Linked DNA regions of Geothrix sp. 21YS21S-2. The protein of the gene in region 2 binds, or shares a complex with, the protein of the main gene of each other region. Links are inferred from orthologs where the notes say so. Each region holds a gene or a part of one and is shown on either strand. Other genes may lie near its edges. The genes, in order: xseB and xseA.

The links.
Region 1: the proteins of xseA (region 2) and xseB are in contact, whole or in part, in a cryo-EM structure (PDB 8TXR), measured with the Escherichia coli proteins. The link is inferred for Geothrix sp. 21YS21S-2 from one-to-one orthologs.

What each region holds. Positions count from the first base shown.
Region 1 is NZ_CP132910.1:3,144,285-3,153,461, reverse strand. What follows is about bases 2,698-5,361. They hold xseB (exodeoxyribonuclease VII small subunit), read right to left. Parts: upstream 4,316-5,361; coding sequence 4,079-4,315; downstream 2,698-4,078. Other genes in these bases: RAH40_RS13790 (sigma-54 dependent transcriptional regulator), read left to right, coding at 5,192-5,361; RAH40_RS13795 (DUF4412 domain-containing protein), read right to left, coding at 4,338-5,093; RAH40_RS13805 (polyprenyl synthetase family protein), read right to left, coding at 3,177-4,082; dxs (1-deoxy-D-xylulose-5-phosphate synthase), read right to left, coding at 2,698-3,180. In the rest of the region: RAH40_RS13820 (hypothetical protein), read left to right, coding at 1-274; RAH40_RS13815 (hypothetical protein), read right to left, coding at 276-1,154; more of dxs, read right to left, coding at 1,234-2,697; more of RAH40_RS13790, read left to right, coding at 5,362-6,622; RAH40_RS13785 (hypothetical protein), read left to right, coding at 6,629-7,888; RAH40_RS13780 (response regulator), read right to left, coding at 7,937-9,177. UniProt on the Escherichia coli protein: Bidirectionally degrades single-stranded DNA into large acid-insoluble oligonucleotides, which are then degraded further into small acid-soluble oligonucleotides.
Region 2 is NZ_CP132910.1:4,699,068-4,708,420, reverse strand. The notes cover bases 4,945-7,784. They hold xseA (exodeoxyribonuclease VII large subunit), read right to left. Parts: upstream 7,100-7,784; coding sequence 5,789-7,099; downstream 4,945-5,788. Other genes in these bases: RAH40_RS20705 (aspartate aminotransferase family protein), read right to left, coding at 7,103-7,784; RAH40_RS20715 (TetR/AcrR family transcriptional regulator), read right to left, coding at 5,056-5,739; RAH40_RS20720 (HlyD family secretion protein), read right to left, coding at 4,945-5,059. Also shown: RAH40_RS20745 (Pls/PosA family non-ribosomal peptide synthetase), read left to right, coding at 1-461; RAH40_RS20740 (4'-phosphopantetheinyl transferase superfamily protein), read left to right, coding at 458-1,006; RAH40_RS20735 (GDSL-type esterase/lipase family protein), read right to left, coding at 1,051-1,827; RAH40_RS20730 (ABC transporter permease), read right to left, coding at 1,906-3,018; RAH40_RS20725 (ABC transporter ATP-binding protein), read right to left, coding at 3,015-4,040; more of RAH40_RS20720, read right to left, coding at 4,037-4,944; more of RAH40_RS20705, read right to left, coding at 7,785-8,527; RAH40_RS20695 (hypothetical protein), read left to right, coding at 8,784-9,191; RAH40_RS20690 (deoxyribodipyrimidine photo-lyase), read right to left, coding at 9,166-9,353. UniProt on the Escherichia coli protein: Bidirectionally degrades single-stranded DNA into large acid-insoluble oligonucleotides, which are then degraded further into small acid-soluble oligonucleotides.

The DNA.
Region 1 (9,177 bases), 1.6 Mb from region 2 along the record:
GCTCACCCGCCAGCTCACCTACCTGGACGAGCACCTGGAGATCGTGGACCACGACCGCCGCGGCATGTACATCCAGCTGCGGAGCCTGCCCCCCTACAAGGACGATTCCCAGATCCGCTTCAACGAGATCTCCATCGGCCGGGACAAGGTGGTGGTCAAGCGCATCGCCTTCTACCGCCGCGACGAGGTGAAACAGCAGGTGGCCTTCAGCCTCACCGAGGATCTGCTGGAGCGCCTCATGTCCGATCTGAGGCAGGTGCTGAGCCCCGTCTAGGTCAGGGGATCGGGACGAAGGTGAGTCCGCCCGCCGGCCCGCGCAGGACGGCGCTGTTGTCCAGGATTCCCACCAGGACGGCTTTTTCGTCCGCGCCCGTGGGCAGGAACAGGAGGTCGTGGGTGGTCAGGTCCAGCCGGGCCAGCATGAGGCCCTTACCCTCACCGGGTGGCAACTGGTACGCCGGCACGGCCATGAGGGCGACATTGTTGTTCATCCACCAGGCCAGGCCGCCCCGGTCCCCGTCCGCCAGGGCCAGCAGGGGCAGGGGCTTGCCTTTCACGGTGAAGTCCTCGGTGCCGGTGCGGGTGCCTTTTTCGATATCGAGAAGGTCCAGGCGGAGGCTCTCCCCGGAGGTGAGCAGGACCTTGCCGTCCTCCCGGATGGCCACGCGGTGGCGTACCTGGGCGGCGAGGCCCCCCTTGGACGGCTTGATGCCGTAGGTCCACATCACCGCGCCGCCCTTCAGGTCCCTCCGCTCCAGGTAGGGCTCCTTGGTGCGGTAGCACAGCACGAAGCTGCGGGCGTCCCAGGCCAGGTCGGCCACCTCGGCGGGCAGGGAGTAGGAGGTGCCGGCCTTGCCGGTCTTCTCCAGCCGCTGGAGGGTCGTGGACGTGACAATCCACGCGTTGCCGGCGGGATCCAGGACCCATTTCTCCGGGGGCGCATCCAGCCTGGATACCGCCAGCATCTCGGTGGTGCCCGTGTCCCTGGACCAGACCCGGAGCGCGCGGGCCGCCGGGTCGAGGAAGACGCAGGAGCCGTCCCGGTCGAAGGACGCCCAGCCGGTGGCGCTCTTCACGGGGTCCCAGTCCTGGCCGAAGGCCGGGACGGCGGCGAGGAGGACGAAGGCTGCGGTCAGAGCGCTGGCTGGATTCAACGAGGCCTCGGGTCGGTCTGGGGTTGGGCTGTATCAACCATAGACAAGGCCATCGCCACGGGCAAGAAATCAGGCGTACTTAATTTGCAGCCTGGCTGGAAGGCAGTTGGATCGGTAGTTTCCGATGGAAATCAACGATTCGTTCATATAGGGCTCGGGGGCTCAGGCCCTCTTCGTCCAGGAGCAGCGCCTGGTCCCCGTGATGGACGATGTGGTCCGGCACGGCGCAGCGGAGCAGGGGCCGGAGGATGCCCTGGTCCGCCAGGAGCTCGGCCACGGCCGCCGTGAAGCCGCCCGGGGCGCAACCCTCCTCCAGGGCCACGACGCCCCGGACCTTGCGGCTCCAGTGGCTGATGAGGTCCCCGTCCAGGGGCTTGACGAAGCGCGCGTTGATGACGGCGCAGGAAATCCCCTCCGCGGCGAGCCGCTGGGCCAGGGCCTCGGCCGGCGCCACCAGGGTGCCCAGGGCCACCAGCAGGAGGTCGCTTCCCTCCCGGAGGAGCTCCCCCTTGCCGATGGGCAGGGCGGCGATGGGATCCTGGAGCGGCACCCCCAGCGCGTTGCCCCGGGGGTAGCGCAGGGCCGCGGGGCGGTTGCTGTAGATGGCGGTGAACAGCATCTGGCGGAGCTCGTTCTCGTCCTTGGGGGCCATGATGACGATGTTGGGCATGCACCGCAGGAAGGACAGGTCGTAGAGGCCGTGGTGGGTGGGGCCGTCGGCGCCCACGATGCCTCCCCGGTCCATGGCGAAGGTCACGGGCAGGTTCTGCAGGCACACGTCGTGCAGCACCTGGTCGAAGCCCCGCTGCAGGAAGGTGGAATAGATGGCCACCACGGGCCGGAGGCCCTGGCAGGCCAGGCCCGCGCCGAAGGTGACGGCGTGCTGCTCGGCGATGCCCACGTCGAAGCAGCGCGTGGGGTGAGCCTTCTGGAAGATGTTCAGGCCCGTGCCGTCCAGCATGGCGGCGGTGACGGCGACGATCTTGGGGTCCTTGCGGGCCAGCTCCGTGAGGGTCGTGCCGAACACGCTCGTGTACGAGGGCATCGCCGGCTTCGCGGGGTCCACGGGGGCCTTGCGGATCTCCCCGGCCTCGGCGTCGAAGGCGGTGACGCCATGCCACTTGAGGGGGTCCTTCACGGCGGGGTCGTAGCCGAAGCCCTTCTTGGTCTGCACGTGGAGGAGCACGGGACCCTCGGCCATGCGCTCCTTGGCCTCGCCCAGGCCGCGCAGGAGGGCCGCCACGTCGTGGCCGTTGACCGGGCCGATGTACTTCAGGCCCAGGTCCTCGAAGAGCAGCCCCGGCACCGCGATGCGCTTGAAGGATTCCTCGCTCCACTTGGCGACCTTGGCCAGGCGCTTGCTGACGCTGGCCACGGGGATGGCCTTGATGGCGTACTCGATGCGGTCCCGCCAGCGGTTGTAGTACTGGCCGTTGATCATCTGGTTCAGGTAGCCCTGGAGCGAACCCACGTTGGGGTTGATGCTCATGTCGTTGTCGTTGAGGATCACCATGAACTTGCGCGTCTCCAGGAACCCGGCCTGGTTGAGGCCCTCGAAGGCCATGCCCGCGGTCATGGAGCCGTCGCCGATGACGGCGATGCTGGAGAAGTCCTGGCCCAGCAGGTCCCGGGCCTGGGCCATGCCCAGGGCCGCCGAGATGGAGGTGCTGGCGTGCCCGGCGCCGAAGTGGTCGTAGACGCTCTCCTCGCGCTTGAGGAAGCCCGACAGCCCCCCGTGCTTGCGCAGGGTGGGGAAGCGGTCCTTGCGGCCCGTGAGGATCTTGTACGGGTAGGCCTGGTGGCCCACGTCCCACACGATGCGGTCCACGAGGAAGTCGAAGTGGTGCATGAGGGCCACGGTGAGCTCCACCGTGCCCAGGTTGGAGCTGAAGTGGCCTCCGGTGACGCTGATGGAGTCGATGAGGAACTGGCGCAGCTCCAGGGCCAGCTGTTCCATCTGGATCAGGGAGAAATGCTGGATCTGCTGGGGCGCCGTGACGGAATCGAGGAGGGGTTGCCGGCTCACGCGCTGCGCCCCGCCAAGTACGTGGCCAAGGCCGTCAGGGAATGCGGATTCGGAAGCGATAGTAGCTGACATTGGGCACGCTCGGTGGCCTCCCGCAAGGCGTTGCGGGCTCCAGCGAGCCCGAGCAGCAGGGGGTAGGTGATTTTACCCTTGCCCTCGTCTTTGCCAACCCGCTTCCCCATGGCTTCCTGGGTGGAGGTGGCGTCGAGGATGTCGTCCTGGATCTGGAAGGCGAGCCCCAGGGCTTCTCCGGCCTCCCGCAGGGCGGCCCGCTCCTCCGGGGCGGCGGCGCCCGCGATGGCGCCCAGCTCCAGGGAGGCCCGGAGCAGGGCCCCGGTCTTCAGGCGGTGGATGACCTGCAGTTCGGCCAGGCTCACGGGATCGGCGCCCCGGGTGCGGGCCTCGCCCTCCAGGTCCAGGGCCTGGCCGCCCACCATGCCGCGCCAGCCCGCGGCCTCCCCCAGCACCCGGATGGCCTCCACCCGACGGGAGGGAGGGAGGTCGGCATCGGAGGCCAGGACCGTGAAGGCCTCGGTGAGGAGGCCATCGCCCGCCAGAATGGCCGGCCCCTCGCCGAAGGCCACGTGGCACGTGGGCTTGCCCCGGCGGAGGTCGTCGTCGTCCATGGCCGGAAGGTCGTCGTGGATGAGCGAGTAGGTGTGGATGTACTCCAGCGCCACGGCACAGGGCAGGGCCGCCTCGGCCCTGGCGCCCACGGCCTCGGCGGCCAGCATGCACAGCACGGGCCGGATGCGCTTGCCGCCGGCCTGGAGGCTGTAGGTCATGGCCAGGGCCAGGTTGGCGGCCTCGCCCTGGGCGAAGGGCAGGAGGTAGCGGGACTCGAAGAGGGGGAGGAGGCGGTCGAGATCCGCCTTGACCTGCTGGGGCGCCGGGAGGGTCAAGCCTGCTCCCCTTCCAGGGGCTCGGCGCGGTACTCCCCGCCCAGGCCCTGCTTGAGCACCTCCACCCGCCGCTGGGCCGCGGCCAGCTGCTGCTGGAGGGTCCGGCTCAGGCCGACCCCCTCCTCGAACTGCTGGAGGGCCTCCTCCAGGCCGAGGTTCCCGGCTTCCAGCCGCTGCACCAGGGCCTCCAGCCGGTCCAGTCCGTCGTCGAAGGAGGGGGTCGGATTCGTCATCCTTCCATTGTACCGGCCGGGTCTACTTTTTCTTCATCATCTCCTCGCGCATCTTCTTCCCCGCATCCTCGGTCCTGTAGTCCGCGGGGAGGGCGAAGGTGGCGGCGGGCACCGGGCCCTGCTCGATCTTCGTGGCCTCGGTGGCCACGTCCATGCCCATCATGCCGGTCATGTGGGTCTTGAGGGGGATGCCCTTGATCTTGGCCATCTCCTCGTAGAGCCGCTTGAAGCTCGCGCCCATGGGGCCGGCCTTGGCGAACTGCGCTGCGCGGGACTGGACCATCTTCATGTAGGCGGCATCGGGGATGGGCATCTTCAGGGTGGGGTCGGCGGAAAGGGCCATGACCAGCTTGCCCACCTTGATGTTCCAGGCCGTGCAGGAGCGCCCGGCCACGGTCTCGGGGCCCACCTTGTCCACCTTGAAGTCGTTGGGGTCGCCGAACATCGCGCCCATCATGGCCCCCATGCCCTCGGGCTGGGCGGCGTTGAGCGCGTCCAGGGCCGCCAGGGCGTCCTCGAAGCTCATCTTGGATATGAGTTTCTTCTTGTGGTCGATGGTGTAGGAGATGCCGTTCTTGAAGTCCACCAGGGTGTCCCGGCGGTCCTTCTCGTTGCGCACCATGTTGAATTCGCTGCTGTAGTAGTGGACCTCGGTGGAGGTCCCGCCGGCACCCATCATGCCTTTGGCCACCGAGTTGAAGGTGATGGTGAGATCGGCTGCGGCGAGGGCTCCGCACACCAGGGTTGCGGCCAAGGCAAGAACAAGGCGTAATCTCATTAGGAACTCCTGGGAAGGTTGACCCCAAATTACGCTCAAGCATTCCCGGATTCCAGAAGGAATTGTTGAAACTTCTAAGGACGAGGGTGGAAAAAACGATGGCCCGGATACTGGTTGTGGATGATTCCCAGGAAACCTGCGACCTCCTGGAGCTGCTCCTCGGGGAGGGCCTCGGCCTGGAGGTGGCCGTGGTCAAGGCCACCCGGCCCGAGGACGCCCTGCGACACCTCAGGGAGGGCGGTTTCGACCTGATGCTTTCGGACATCAACCTGGAGGCCAGCCTGGACGGCCTGGACCTGCTCAAGGCGGCCAAGCCCCTGGGGGTGGAGACCATCCTCCTCACCGGGTTCGGGACCCTGGAGAAGGCCCTGGAGGCCGTGCGGGAAGGCGCCTTCGACTTCATCTCCAAGCCCTGGAACAACGAGGACCTGCAGTCCCTGGTGAAGCGGGCCCTGCTCATGAAGGGTTCCCGCGGCGGGCCTAAGGATCCGGACACGGCCGTCGACCTCCATCAGAGCGTCATGATCGGCTCCAGCCCGAAGATGATGGAGGTCTACCGCACCATCGCCTCGCTGCAGAACAGCCGCACCACGGTGCTGATCATCGGCGAGAGCGGCACCGGCAAGGAGCTGGTGGCCCAGAACATCCACCTGAGCAGCGACCGCAAGGCCTGCCCGTTCGTGGCCATCAATTGCGGGGCCCTCACCGAGGGGCTGCTGGAGTCCGAGCTCTTCGGCCACGTGAAGGGCGCCTTCACCGGCGCCGTCCTGGACAAGAAGGGGCTCTTCGAGGAGGCGTCCGGAGGCACCATCTTCCTGGACGAGATCGGGGAGACCTCCCTGGGCTTCCAGGTGCGGCTCCTGCGGGTCCTGCAGGAGCAGGAGGTGCGCAAGGTGGGCGGCAACAAGACCGTCAAGGTGGACGTGCGGGTCATCGCCGCCAGCAACCGGGACCTTGCCGCCATGGTCAAGGCCGGCAAGTTCCGGGAGGACCTCTACTACCGGCTCTGCGTGGTGGAGATCCGGGTGCCTCCCGTGCGCGAGCGGTTCTCCCGGGACGCGCGCACCGGCAAGGTCCTCTCGGACATCCCCGCCCTCATGGACCACTTCCTGGCCGAGTGCAGCCGCAAGGACAGCCAGTTCTACCGCCTCAGGGCCGACGCGCGCCAGCAGCTGGAGGCCTACAGCTGGCCCGGCAACGTGCGGGAGATGGGCAACATCATCGAACACCTCACCCAGCTGAGCCGGGGCCGGGAGATCACCCCGGACGACTTCCCCGAGAAGATACGGGACGAGCTGCGCGCCAAGGGGACCAGCATCCCCGCCGCCCCCACCCCCCTCCTCGAGCTGATCAAGGACTGGGACCACCTGCCCACCCTCGAGGAGCTGGAGCGGCGCTACATCCAGGTGCTGCTCAAGCACGAGCACCGCAAGAGCCGCATCGCCGACATCCTGGGCAAGGACCGGACGACCCTCTACCGCAAGCTCAAGGACCTGGGCCTGGCGGAGGGCCCGGAGGAGGGACTCTGATGGAAAATGCAACGCGTTGCAGAATCCAACGGAGAAGACCTCAAGGTCAAATTATTAAGTAAAGCAATTGTTCAATTTATGTATTGGCCTGGTTCATGCATTCTTGTGCCCAGCTTCCGGCCGTGCCGGATTGAACCTGGAGAATCCATGAACAAGCTCGCAGCTCTGCTCATCGCGGCCGCCCTCATCAGCCCCGCGTTCGCCGAAGACGCCAAGAAGGACGTCAAGAAAGAGGAAGTGAAGAAGGTCGAAGTCAAGAAGGACGCCAAGAAGGACGTCAAGAAGGCTGAGCCCAAGAAGGAAGAGGCCAAGAAGGCCCTGACCGAAGAGAAGAAGGCCGAGGCCAAGAAGGCCGAGCCCAAGAAGGAAGAGGCCAAGAAGGATGCCAAGAAGGCTGCCAAGGCCGAGCCCAAGAAGGAAGAGGCCAAGAAGGCCCTGACCGAAGAGAAGAAGGCCGAGGCCAAGAAGGCCGAGCCCAAGAAGGAAGAGGCCAAGAAGGATGCCAAGAAGGCTGCCAAGGCCGAGCCCAAGAAGGAAGAGGCCAAGAAGGCCCTGACCGAAGAGAAGAAGGCCGAGGCCAAGAAGGCCGAGCCCAAGAAGGAAGAGGCCAAGAAGGATGCCAAGAAGGCTGCCAAGGCCGAGCCCAAGAAGGAAGAGGCCAAGAAGGCCCTGACCGAAGAGAAGAAGGAAGAGGCCAAGAAGGACGCCGCCCCCAAGGCCAAGAAGGCCAAGAAGGCTGCCAAGAAGGCCGAGAAGGCCGTCGAGCCCAAGAAGGAAGAGGCCAAGAAGGCCCTGACCGAAGAGAAGAAGGAAGAGGCCAAGAAGGATGCCGCCCCCAAGGCCAAGAAGGCCAAGAAGGCTGCCAAGAAGGCCGAGAAGGCTGTCGAGCCCAAGAAGGAAGAGGCCAAGAAGGCCCTGACCGAAGAGAAGAAGGCTGAAGCCAAGAAGGCCGAGCCCAAGAAGGAAGAGGCCAAGAAGGATGCCAAGAAGGCTGCCAAGGCCGAGCCCAAGAAGGAAGAGGCCAAGAAGGCCCTGACCGAAGAGAAGAAGGAAGAGGCCAAGAAGGACGCCGCCCCCAAGGCCAAGAAGGCCAAGGCTGCCAAGAAGGCCGAGAAGGCTGTCGAGCCCAAGAAGGAAGAGGCCAAGAAGGCCCTGACCGAAGAGAAGAAGGAAGAGGCCAAGAAGGACGCCGCCCCCAAGGCCAAGAAGGCCAAGAAGGCTGCCAAGAAGGCCGAGAAGGAAGCCGCTCCTGCCGAGAAGAAGTAGTCTCGATACGGACCAGCATTGAAAAGGGCCCCGCGAGGGGCCCTTTTCCTATGCCGGCGTGGCCCCCAGGAGGACCTGGAGCACGGCGTCCCGCAGGGAGGTCATGGTGTAGGGCTTGTGGAGGAAGGCGTCGGGCTTGAGGCTCCGGAGGGAGCCCGCCAGGACCTCGCTGGTGTAGCCGCTGCTCAGGATCACCTTGGCCCGGGGGTCCAGCTCCCGGATCTGGGTGGCGGCCTCGACGCCGTTGAGGTGCGGCATGGACAGGTCCATGACGATGATGGAGATGGCGTCCGCATGGGTCCGGTAGCATTCCAGGGCCTCGAGGCCGTCCTCGGCCAGGACGACCTCGAAGCCGGAGGCCATCAGGATCTCCGATGCGCACTGCCTGAGCATGGGCTCGTCGTCCACGAACAGCACCTTGCCCTGCGGGAGCACCAGGCTCGCGGGCTGCTCCGGGGCCTCCCCGCCCTCCGGCGCCTCCACCAGGGGAAGGTAGACCCTGAACACGGATCCGCCTCCGGGAACGCTGTCCACGGCGATGCCGCCCTCCCAGGCCCGGAGGATGCCCAGCACCGCCGACAGTCCCAGGCCCCGGCCGGTGAACTTGGTGGTGAAGAAGGGATCGAAGATCCTCGAAAGGATCTGATCCGTCATCCCGCAGCCCGAGTCCGCGACCTCCAGGACCGCATAGGCTCCGGGCCGCATCTGCGTCTGGGGCAGGAACGCCAGGGCCCCGGGCGGGTCGATGAGGTGCCGGCCGGCGCGTACGGTGATGGCCCCTTCCCTTTCCTCCCCGATGGCCTCGGCCGCGTTGTTGACCAGGCTGACCAGGATCTGGTGGAGCTGCGAAGGGTCCGCGTTGATCAGGAGGGGCTCGCCCGCCACGTCGACGCGAACGGCGATGCGCCTGGGGCAGGAGGCCTCGAACAGCTTTTCCATGCCTTTGACGAAGGTATTGAGGTCCAACAGGATGGGCAGCCAGGGCCCCCGGCCGGTGAAGGCGAGCATCTGGTTCGTGAGAAGCGCGGCCCGCTGCACGGCCTTCTCGATGTTGTCCAGGAAGGGCAGGGCCTGGCTTTCCGGGGGGTAGGCCTGGGTCAGGATTCCGCAGTTTCCCAGGATCGACGTCAGCAGGTTGTTGAAATCATGGGCGATCCCACCGGCCATGACCCGCAGGCTGTCCAGGCGCTGGGCCCTGCGGAGGGATTCCTCGGCCTCCTTCCAGGGGCTGATCTCCGTGTAGATCCCCAGGAACCGCTTCAGGTGGCCCGCGGGGTCGAAGGAGGGGG
Region 2 (9,353 bases):
GCCGCTACCGCCCCTGCGAGAAACCCCTCTGGTGCGGCTTCGTGTGGCGCACCGAGCTGGTGTCGGCGCTCCACGAGAACCTGGCCGCCTCCTGGCTGCTGAACCTCTGCCAGGGCACCGCCCTTCTGCCCCTCTATTTCCGCCTCCTGGGCGCCCGCATCGGCCGGGGCGTGCACATGGAGAGCATCTGGATGACGGAGTTCGACCTGGTGCGCATCGGCGACGGCGCCTGCCTGGGCCCGGACTGCACCATCCAGACCCACCTCTTCGAGGACCGGGTCATGAAGATGTCCACCATCGACCTGGGCGCGGGCTGTTCCGTGGGCACCGACGCCGTGGTCCTCTACGGCACCCGCATGGAGCCCGGCTCGCACCTGGGGGATCTCTCCCTTCTGATGAAGGGCGAGGTCCTGCCCGCGGGCAGCCGCTGGCACGGCAGCCCCGCGCGGAGGGTCGGGTGAGGCCCGCCTTCGCGTGCACCCCCGCCTTTTCCGAGGCCGCCGCCCTGCCCGGGCTCGCCCGGGAGCTGGGTCTGGCCGTCCCCGCGGCCTTCTCCGGCCACGACGCCCACGGCCGGCCCCGGGCCGAGGCCGGCGGGGTCCCGGTGCAGGTCAGCCTCGGCCGCTGCGGCGCGGTGGCCGCCGTGGCCCTGCGGCTCACGGGGCGGGTGGGGGTGGACCTGGTGGATCCCCGCTCCGGGATCCCCACCCGGGGCCTCCTGGATCTCGCGTCCCCCGGGGAGCGGGCCTGGCTGGAAAGCGTGCCCGAGGCGTCCAGGCGCCGGCGGCTCTTCCAGGTGTGGGCCTGCCGGGAGGCGCTCCTGAAGGCCCTGGGCATGGGCCTCTCCCTGGATCCCGGGGCGGTGGAGCTGGAGCCCGACGGGGAGGGCCTCAGGCCGTCCCGCGTCCTGGGGTGCCCATCCCCGCCGGAGGGCTGGCACGTGCACGTGTCGGACGGAGGGGGGCTGGCGGAAGGGCTGATCCTTGCCCTCGCGTGGGGAGAGTGACTTCGCCGGCGCGCGGATGCACCGGCCGCCGGCGCCCTGTCCCCTCAGCGGGCCAGGGCCCTGCGCAGGGCGGCTTCCACCAGGGGCGCCACGACGGCGTAGCCCGCGGCGTTCGGGTGGAGCCCGTCGTCGGCCAGGGCGCGCTTGAGCTGGCCGCGGCCGTCCACGGTGGCCGCATGGAGATCCGCCAGCTCCAGGTGCTTGTGCTCGCAGTGGGACCGGATCCACCGGTCCAGGGCCTGGATGCGGTCCAGGGGCCGCGTGACGAAGTAGTCCCGGGAGGCCTCGGTGTCGTTGTGGACGGGCAGGACGGTGCAAAGGACGGGGCGGATCCCGTTGGCCACGGCCAGGTCGGCCATGGAGGCGAGATTGGCCTCGATGTCCTCGAGGGCGATGGGACCCGTGTTTCCGGCGATGTCGTTGGTCCCCGCGAGGATGACGACCGCACGGGGGTGCAGGGCCACCACGTCCTGGCGAAAGCGCAGGAGCATCTGGCCCGTGGTCTGTCCGCTGATGCCGCGGTTCACGTAGGGCCGCCCTGGAAAGCTCGCCGCCAGGTCCCATATGTCCGTGATGGAGTCGCCCAGGAACACCACGCGGTCCTCCCCGGGGCGGGGCGCCTTGAGCCTGGCGTTGGCGTCCCGGTAGCGCGCCAGCTGGCCCCAGTCATCCATCAGCTCGGCCTGGATGGACCTGCGCCATTCCTGGAGGTGGCGTCTCGCCGTGGCCAGGGTGTCGGCGGGGTCCGGGGGAGGCGCCTGGCCGGAGAGGGAGGGGGCCGCGAGGGCGGCCAGGCACGTGAGGGTACGCCAGTTCGGCATGGGGACTCCGGGCAGGGGCGTTGGCGGTGTCATCGTGAGGGTGGTTCGAGGTCTTCACACTGATCCGTGAGGAACCGGCTAGAGGGTCCGCTTGAAGAGCCGGGTCGCGAGCACCAGCGCCAGCGTTCCGATGAGGCCCAGGTAGGCCAGGTCCGGCGCCAGCGCCGCGAAGCCCGCGTCCTTCAGGAGCACGGCCTTGAACCCGTGCACCGCGTAGGTGAAGGGATCCACCCTGGCGATGGCCCGCAGCCAGGCGGGGAAGGCCGCGATGGGGTAGATGGCGCCGCTGGGGAAGTAGAGGAGCGTGTTCAGGATGCCGAACATCGCCCGGGGCACCAGGGGGTCCTCCACCCGCACCATCAGGAGGAACATCAGGGCGTTGAAGGCGAAGGACGTCGCCACGATCATCAGCAGCAGCTGCAGCAGGAGCGCGGGGTGGAAGATGACGTCCATCCCCGCGATGAGGCTGCCCAGGATGGTCAGCACGAACCCCGCCAGGATCGCCTTGATCGCCCCCGAGGCCACCAGGCCCAGGACCAGTTCCAGCTTGGTGATCGGCGTGACCAGGAAGCCCTCGTGCACGCCCCGGGCCTTGTCGTCGATGTAGAGCATGCCGCCGCCGATCATGACGGAGACGAACATGGCCAGGGTGATCGAGCCCGGGAGCAGGTATTTCATGTACTCGACGAAGGGATACAGCTCCACGATGCGAAGCGCCACGGAGTTCACCACCCGCTGGTCCACCCTGGGACGGTTCAGCGATTCGGTCAGGGCCTGCATCTCCGCGGTGAGGCTCCCGCTGAGGAACTGGTCTGAGTTGTCCACCACGAACCCGATGGCGGGGTTCTCCCCGTTGAGCACCCTGCGCGAGTACTGCGGGGGGATGACCACGGCCGCGTCCAGGCGCCCGGAGCGCACGTCCTCCTGGGCCCGCTTGTCGCTGTCGTAGGGGATGGTGCGGAAGGTGCGGATGTTGGCGGCCACGGAATCGAAGGCCTCGTGGACCCGCAGGGCCTGGGGGCCGCCGTCGTAGTCCACCACGCCCACCCGGGCGTCGGTGATCTTGCCGCCGAAGGCGTTGCCGAGGATCACCAGCTGGATGAGGGGGAACACCATGGCGGTGAGCATGAGCGAGGGGGAGCGGAAGAACTTGCGCAGCTCCCGTTCGACGATTGCGAGCAGGCGCGTCATGGCTGCATCCCCGGCCTGGGCGGCAGGAAGGCCGTGTAGGTCTTGACCTGGGTGTCCCGCAGCTGGCGGCCCGTGTAGTGCACGAAGACGTCGTCCAGGGTGGTGTTCTGCACCGTGAGGGTGCGGATGGCGATGCCGTTGCGCACGGCCAGCTCCACCAGTTCGGTGGTGGTGCGGGAGCCGTTGGTGGTGAGCACCCGGAACATCCCGGCGCCCTCGGCCTGGACGCTGGTGACCTCCCCGAGGGCGCCCAGCCGGGCCTCCCAGTCCTCCGGCGGCTCCTGGAACTGGGCCTCGATCACGTTGTTCCCGGGCACGCTCTGCTTGAGCTTCGCCGGCGTGTCCAGGGCCACGAGCCTTCCGTGGTCCACGATGGCGATGCGGTCGCAGAGGCGGTCCGCCTCGTCCATGTAGTGGGTGGTGATGAGGATGGTGAGCTGCTTGCGGGCCTTGAGCTTGTTGAGCATCTCCCACACCGCCACCCGGGACACGGGGTCGAGGCCGGTGGTGGGCTCGTCGAGGAAGAAGATGCGGGGGTTGTGCACCAGGCCGCGGGCGATCTCCAGGCGCCGGCGCATGCCTCCGGAAAGCGTCTTGGTCTCGGCGTCCCGCCACTTCACCAGGTCCACCGCCTCCAGGAGCTCCTCGATGTTGGCGCGCCGCTCGGCCCGGGGCACGTTGTAGAGCTTGGCGTAGATGGAGAGGTTCTCCTCCACGGTCAGGTTGATGTCGCTGGTGAGGGCCTGGGGGATGACGCCCATGCAGTGCCGCGCGGCGTCGGCCTCCCCGGCCACGTCGTGGCCCTCGATCCAGGCGCGGCCCGAGGTGATGGGGATGAGGGTCGTCATCATGCGGATGAGGGTGCTCTTCCCGGCCCCGTTGGGGCCCAGGAGCCCGAAGGTCTCGCCGGGGCGCACGTCCAGGCTGATGCCCCTGACGGCCTCGAAGTCGCCGAAGCGCTTGACGACGTTCTCCACCCGGATGGCCGCCCCGGACAGGTCCTTGTCGGGATTCGGCTTCACCGGCGCACCAGCCTGGCCTTGGGAACCAGCACCTCGGCGGTCATGCCGGGCACGTAGCGCTCCCCGGGGTTGGGAATGAGGAGCTTGATGCGGATGGTCTTGATGTCGCGCTTGCGCCGGCTCACGTCCCGCTGGGTGGCGAAGTCGCCCTCGGCGGCCTTCAGGAGCACGGTCCCCTGCACCAGGGCCCCGCCCGGCATGCGCACCTTCAGGGCGTCCCCCAGCTGCACGGCGTCGGCCTCGGTCTCGGCCACGGCCGCGTAGACCCAGGTCTGACCCAGGTCCACGATGGTCACGATGGGCGCGCCCGCGGCGACCACTTCGCCCTGCCGGGCCGCCCAGATCCCCACCTTCCCGGACACGGGGGCCACGATGCGGGTGTAGCCCAGGCGCGCCCCGGCCAGGGAATCCTGGGCACGGGCGGAGGCCGCGTTCTCCGCGGCCGCCACCGCCTGGCGGGTGCGGGCCTGGGCGGCCCCGAGGGCGGCCTCGGCGGCCGCGGCCTGTTCGCGGGCCGCATGCTCCCGGGCCAGGGCGGCCTTGAGGGCCTGCACGGCCGAGTCCCGGTCCTGCGCGCTGAGGATCCCCTGGCCGGCCAGGGCCACGGTGCGCCGGGTCAGGTTCTCCTGGTTCTCGCGGTTGGCCGCAGCCTCGGCGAGGCTGGCGGCGGCGGCGCTGCGCGAGGCGCGGGCGCTGGCCACAGCCTGGTCCGTATCCCCCCGGGTGCTCTCGGCCGTGGCCTTCATGGCGCCGTACTGGGCCTCGGAGGCGCCCTTGGCCGCTGCCAGCTCGCCCGGGTCGAGGAGGGCGACGAGGTCGCCGGCCTTGACGTCCTGGCCCTCGGTGACGGCCAGCTTCTCGATGCGGCCCAGGATCTGGGCGCTGACCACCACCTGGTTGGCGTCCACGGTGCCCATGAGCGCCAGGTCCGGGGAGTGGTCGGTGGTGGCGTAGAAGTAGCCCAGGGCCACCAGGAGGAGCGCTCCCAGGAGCGCGAAGATGCGGTAGCGGGGATTCACGGCTGTTCACCTCGAGGTTCGGACAGGATCCGGGCGGCCGCGAGGCGGCCCTGGGAGGGTTCGGAGAAGAGGATGCTCGCGGCGAAGTCCAGCAGCGCTTCCCGCTGCCGGGCCAGCCGCGCCGGGTCCCGCGGGTCCTCCCCGGTGATCTCCCGGTAGATGGGCGCGGAAATGAAGTAGAACGTGTTCGCCCCCGTGAGGGAGACGAGGACGGGCTCCGGGTCCAGGGGCCGCAGCTCGCCGCTGCGGGCGCCCTCGTCCAGCACCGCGGCCAGGGCGGCGTGCAGGGGCCGGAAGGCGATGTCGACGATGCGCGAGATCCGGGTGGCCTGGCCCGACCGGGCCCGCATCATCTCGTGCCCCAGGAGCCGCGTGAAGGCCCCCGCCGAAGCCAGGTGGTCGAAGTGGGCCAGGAAGTGCCGCAGCAGCCGCTCCCCCGGGGTCCCCGGCCCCTGGAGGTTCCTGAGGAAGCTCTCCACCAGCCCGGTGAAGACCTCGTCCAGCACGGCGCCGTAGAGTCCTTCCTTGGTTCCAAAATAATAGTGGATCAAGGCCTTGTTCAAGCCGGCGGCCTTGGCGATGGCCTCGGTGCGGGCCCCGGCCTCCCCTTCCCGGGCGAATTCCGCCATGGCGGCCTTCAGGATGGCGCTGCGGGTGGCATCGGTACGGGGGGCGGACATGGGTTAACCAAAAAGTTAAACCATATGGTTAAACCATCCGATCAAGTTGTCAAGGGCCAGGGTCCAGTTCCGCCCCCCGCACCCCGTCCTGCCACTGCAGCTCCACCTGGGCCTTCGGCCCGGCCTGGGCGGCGCGGGTGACGACCCGCCCCCGGGCATCCTTGACCAGCACGAAGCCCCGCTCCAGGGGCCCCCGGGGATCCATGGGCCCGAGCCGGGCCCCCAGGACCTCCAGGCGGTGGGCGCGCCGGCGCAGGCCGCCGTCGGCGGCGGGGGCGAGGCGCTGGCGCAGGAGGTCCAGGCGGGCCCCGGCCTTGTCCAGGCGCCGCTGGGGATGGGCCAGGTGGAGGCGCTGGACCAGGGCCTGGAACCGGGGGAAGGCGCCGGTGCCGGCCAGCTGGAGGCGGTGGTGGAGGGCCGCGAGGCGTTCCCCGGCGCGCTGGAGGCGATCCGGAACCGCATGCATGCCCCGGCTGTCCGAGAGGAGGTTCAGGGTGCTCTCCAGGCCCCGCAGGCGCCAGGCCATGCGCGCCACCAGGGCCTCGGTGCGTCGGCGCAGCTCGCTGGCCAGCGCCGCGCGGTCGGGAGTTGCCAATTCCGCGGCCTGGCTGGGCGTGGCGGCGCGGCGGTCCGCGGCCAGGTCCACCAGGGTGGTGTCGATCTCGTGCCCCACGCCGGTGACGATGGGCAGCCGGCACGCGGCCACGGCCTTCACCAGGTCTGGGTCGTTGAAGGACCAAAGGTCCTCCAGGCTGCCGCCGCCCCGCACCATGAGGATGGCGTCGCAGCCCCAGAAGGCGTCCTGGATCTCCTGCAGGGCGAGGAGGTTCTCCGGCACCGAGCGGTCCCCCTGGGCCGCGGCGGGGGCGATGAGCAGGTCCACCCCGGGGGCCCGGCGCAGGGTCACCTCCAGGACGTCCCGCAGGGCCGCGCCGCCCAGGGCGGCCACGATGCCCAGCTTCCGGGGGGAGGCCGGCAGGGGGCGCCGGGGCCGGTCGAAGACGCCCTGGGCGCGCAGGTCGGCCTCCAGCTGGCGCAGCCGGGCCTGGAGGTCGCCCTTGCCGGCGGGCTCGCAGTGGGTGACGGCCAGGGAGAGGGTGCCCCCGGCCACGTAGAGGTTCAGGGAGCCCTTGACCACCACGCGGTCGCCGTCCCTGGGCGCGGCCTTCAGGAAGCGCTGCTGGCTGGCCCACACCGCGCAGGAGAGCGCCGCGCCCTCCTCCTTGAGGGTGAAGTACCAGTGGCGCCCCGAGGTGCGGGCGTTGGAGACCTCCCCGGCCACGCACACGGCGGCGAAGGGGGGCTCGATCCGCGTCTTGATCTGCTCAAGCAGCCGTTTGACGGAGAGCGGCGCGTCCAAGGGTCACCCCGCGGCGCGCATGGAAGCCTCGATGAGCGCCTCCCAGAGCCCCTCCACGTCGGCGAGCTCCGTGGCCGAACTGCCGATGGAGACCCGGATGATCTGGCGGCCCTTCAGGACGGAGGGCGTGAGGTAGTACTTCCCCGACTTGTTGACCGCCCCGAGAAGGGCGAGGTTGTGGGCCCGCAGCTCGGCCTCGTCCGTCATGCCCTCGGGGACGTGGCGCACGCACACGGTCTGGAGGCTCACGGGGGCCATGAGCTCCCAGCCGCCGGTGGCCTGCACCTGGGCCTTGAGCCACTGGGCGTTGGCCAGGTCCCGGCGCACCCGGGCCTGGAGGCCCTCGACGCCCTGGGAGCGCACCAGGAACCACAGCTTCAGGGCCCGGAAGCGCCGGCCCAGGGGGATGCCCCAGTCGCGCAGGTTCTTCACCTGGCCGTCCTGGTCGGTGTGCAGGTAGCTGGGGTTGGTGCTCATGACCCGGATGAGGTGCTCGGGGTCCTTGACGAAGTAGGCGGAGAGGTCGAAGCCGGTGCCCATCCACTTGTGGGGGTTCAGCACGAGGGAGTCCGCGCTCTCGATGCCCTCCCACATGACCCGGCACTCGGGGCAGATCATGGCCGTGCCGGCCATGGCCGCGTCCACGTGGAGCCAGATGCCGTGGCGGGCCGAAAGCCTGGCCATGCCCGCGAGCGGGTCCACGGCCGTGGTGGCGGTGGTGCCGATGGCCGCCACCATGGCGCAGGGCCGGCGCCCCGCGGCCAGGTCCTCGAGAATGGCCTTCTCCAGAAGGTCCAGGCGCAGGGCGTGATTGGCGTCCGTGGGAATCAGCCGCAGGTTGTCCCGGCCGAAGCCCGCCAGAAGCGCGGCCTTCTCGATGGAGCTGTGGGCCTGGTCGGAGGCGTACACCACCAGGGGCGCCTCCTCGGCCTGGAACCCGCCCCGGCTCTGGCCGAAGGCGCAGGACCATTCCCGGGCGCACAGCAGCGCGCAGAAGGTGGCCGTCGAGGCCGTGTCCTGGATGACCCCGGTGAACTCGGGCCCGAGCCCCAGCATCTGCCGGAGCCAGTCCATGACCACTTCCTCCACCTCCGTGGCGGCGGGGCTGGTCTGCCAGCTCATGCCCTGGGCCCCCAGGCCCGCGCAGGCCATGTCGGCCAGCACCGAGGCCAGGTCGGAATTGGAGGGGAAGTAGGCGAAGAATCCCGGGTGGTTCCAGTGGGTGATGCCCGGCAGGACGATGCGGTCCAGGTCCCCCGTGACGGCGTCGAGCCCTCCGCCCTTCTGGGGAGGCGTGGCGGGAAGGAGGCGCTTGACGTCTCCGGGACCCAGGGGGCTCATCACGGGAAGCTCCGGCATCCGCTCCCGGTAGGCCGCAATCCACTCGACCATCTCATGGCCTAAGCGTCGAAACTCTTGGGTATCCATACACCCCAATTCACCATAAATCCCCCGGCAAGGCTATCCCAAATTGCCCGGCCCTTGCGCCAGGCCCCGGGGGGCGTCATGATGGACGTTCTGGCAGCCGTAGCTCAGTTGGATAGAGTATTGGCCTCCGAAGCCAAGGGTCGCGCGTTCGAGTCGCGCCGGCTGCACCAAAAGCAACCCCCATCCGCCCTGGATGGGGGTTGTATATTTTCTGCCCATCCGTGACATCATGGGCCTTTCACCACGGGAGCCGCCCATGGTCGTGACCGTTTCGAACCTCGACGAGCTGATCAGCCTCCGGAAGCGGGAGCGGGACGAAGAGCAGCGCGCCTACACGCTGGCCATGGCCGGCAAGGCCGACGCCGCCCTGGGCCCCCGGGTGGTGGAGGCCATCGACCCCGGCGGCACGGCGGGCTGGGAGGTGAACCACACCTCGGCCGTGCGCCGTTTCGCCTACCGCGGCGGGGACTACCACCTCGTCCTCACCGCCATCCAGGGGGTGAACCGGGTGGAGGTGGAACTGCGCCACGTGGATCTGCGGTTCGCCCCCCTGGCCAAGAAGGCCGCCGCCGCCGACGTGTCCGAGGACTGGTTCCTGGGGGCGCTGGAAGGCCTTTCTTCCCAGGTCCTGGACCGGCTCACGAGCCCGAGGAACTTCGCCTGAGGTGGGCCTTGGCCAGGCTCAGGAACCGCTCCCGGGCCTGGGCGTGGTCCACGATGGGCGGCGGGTAGCCCGCCGGCAGGCTCCCCTCCCAGGGGCTGTGGATGGTCCTCGCGGGCACCGCCGCCAGCTCGGGGACCCAGGCGCGCACGTAGGCGCCGTCCG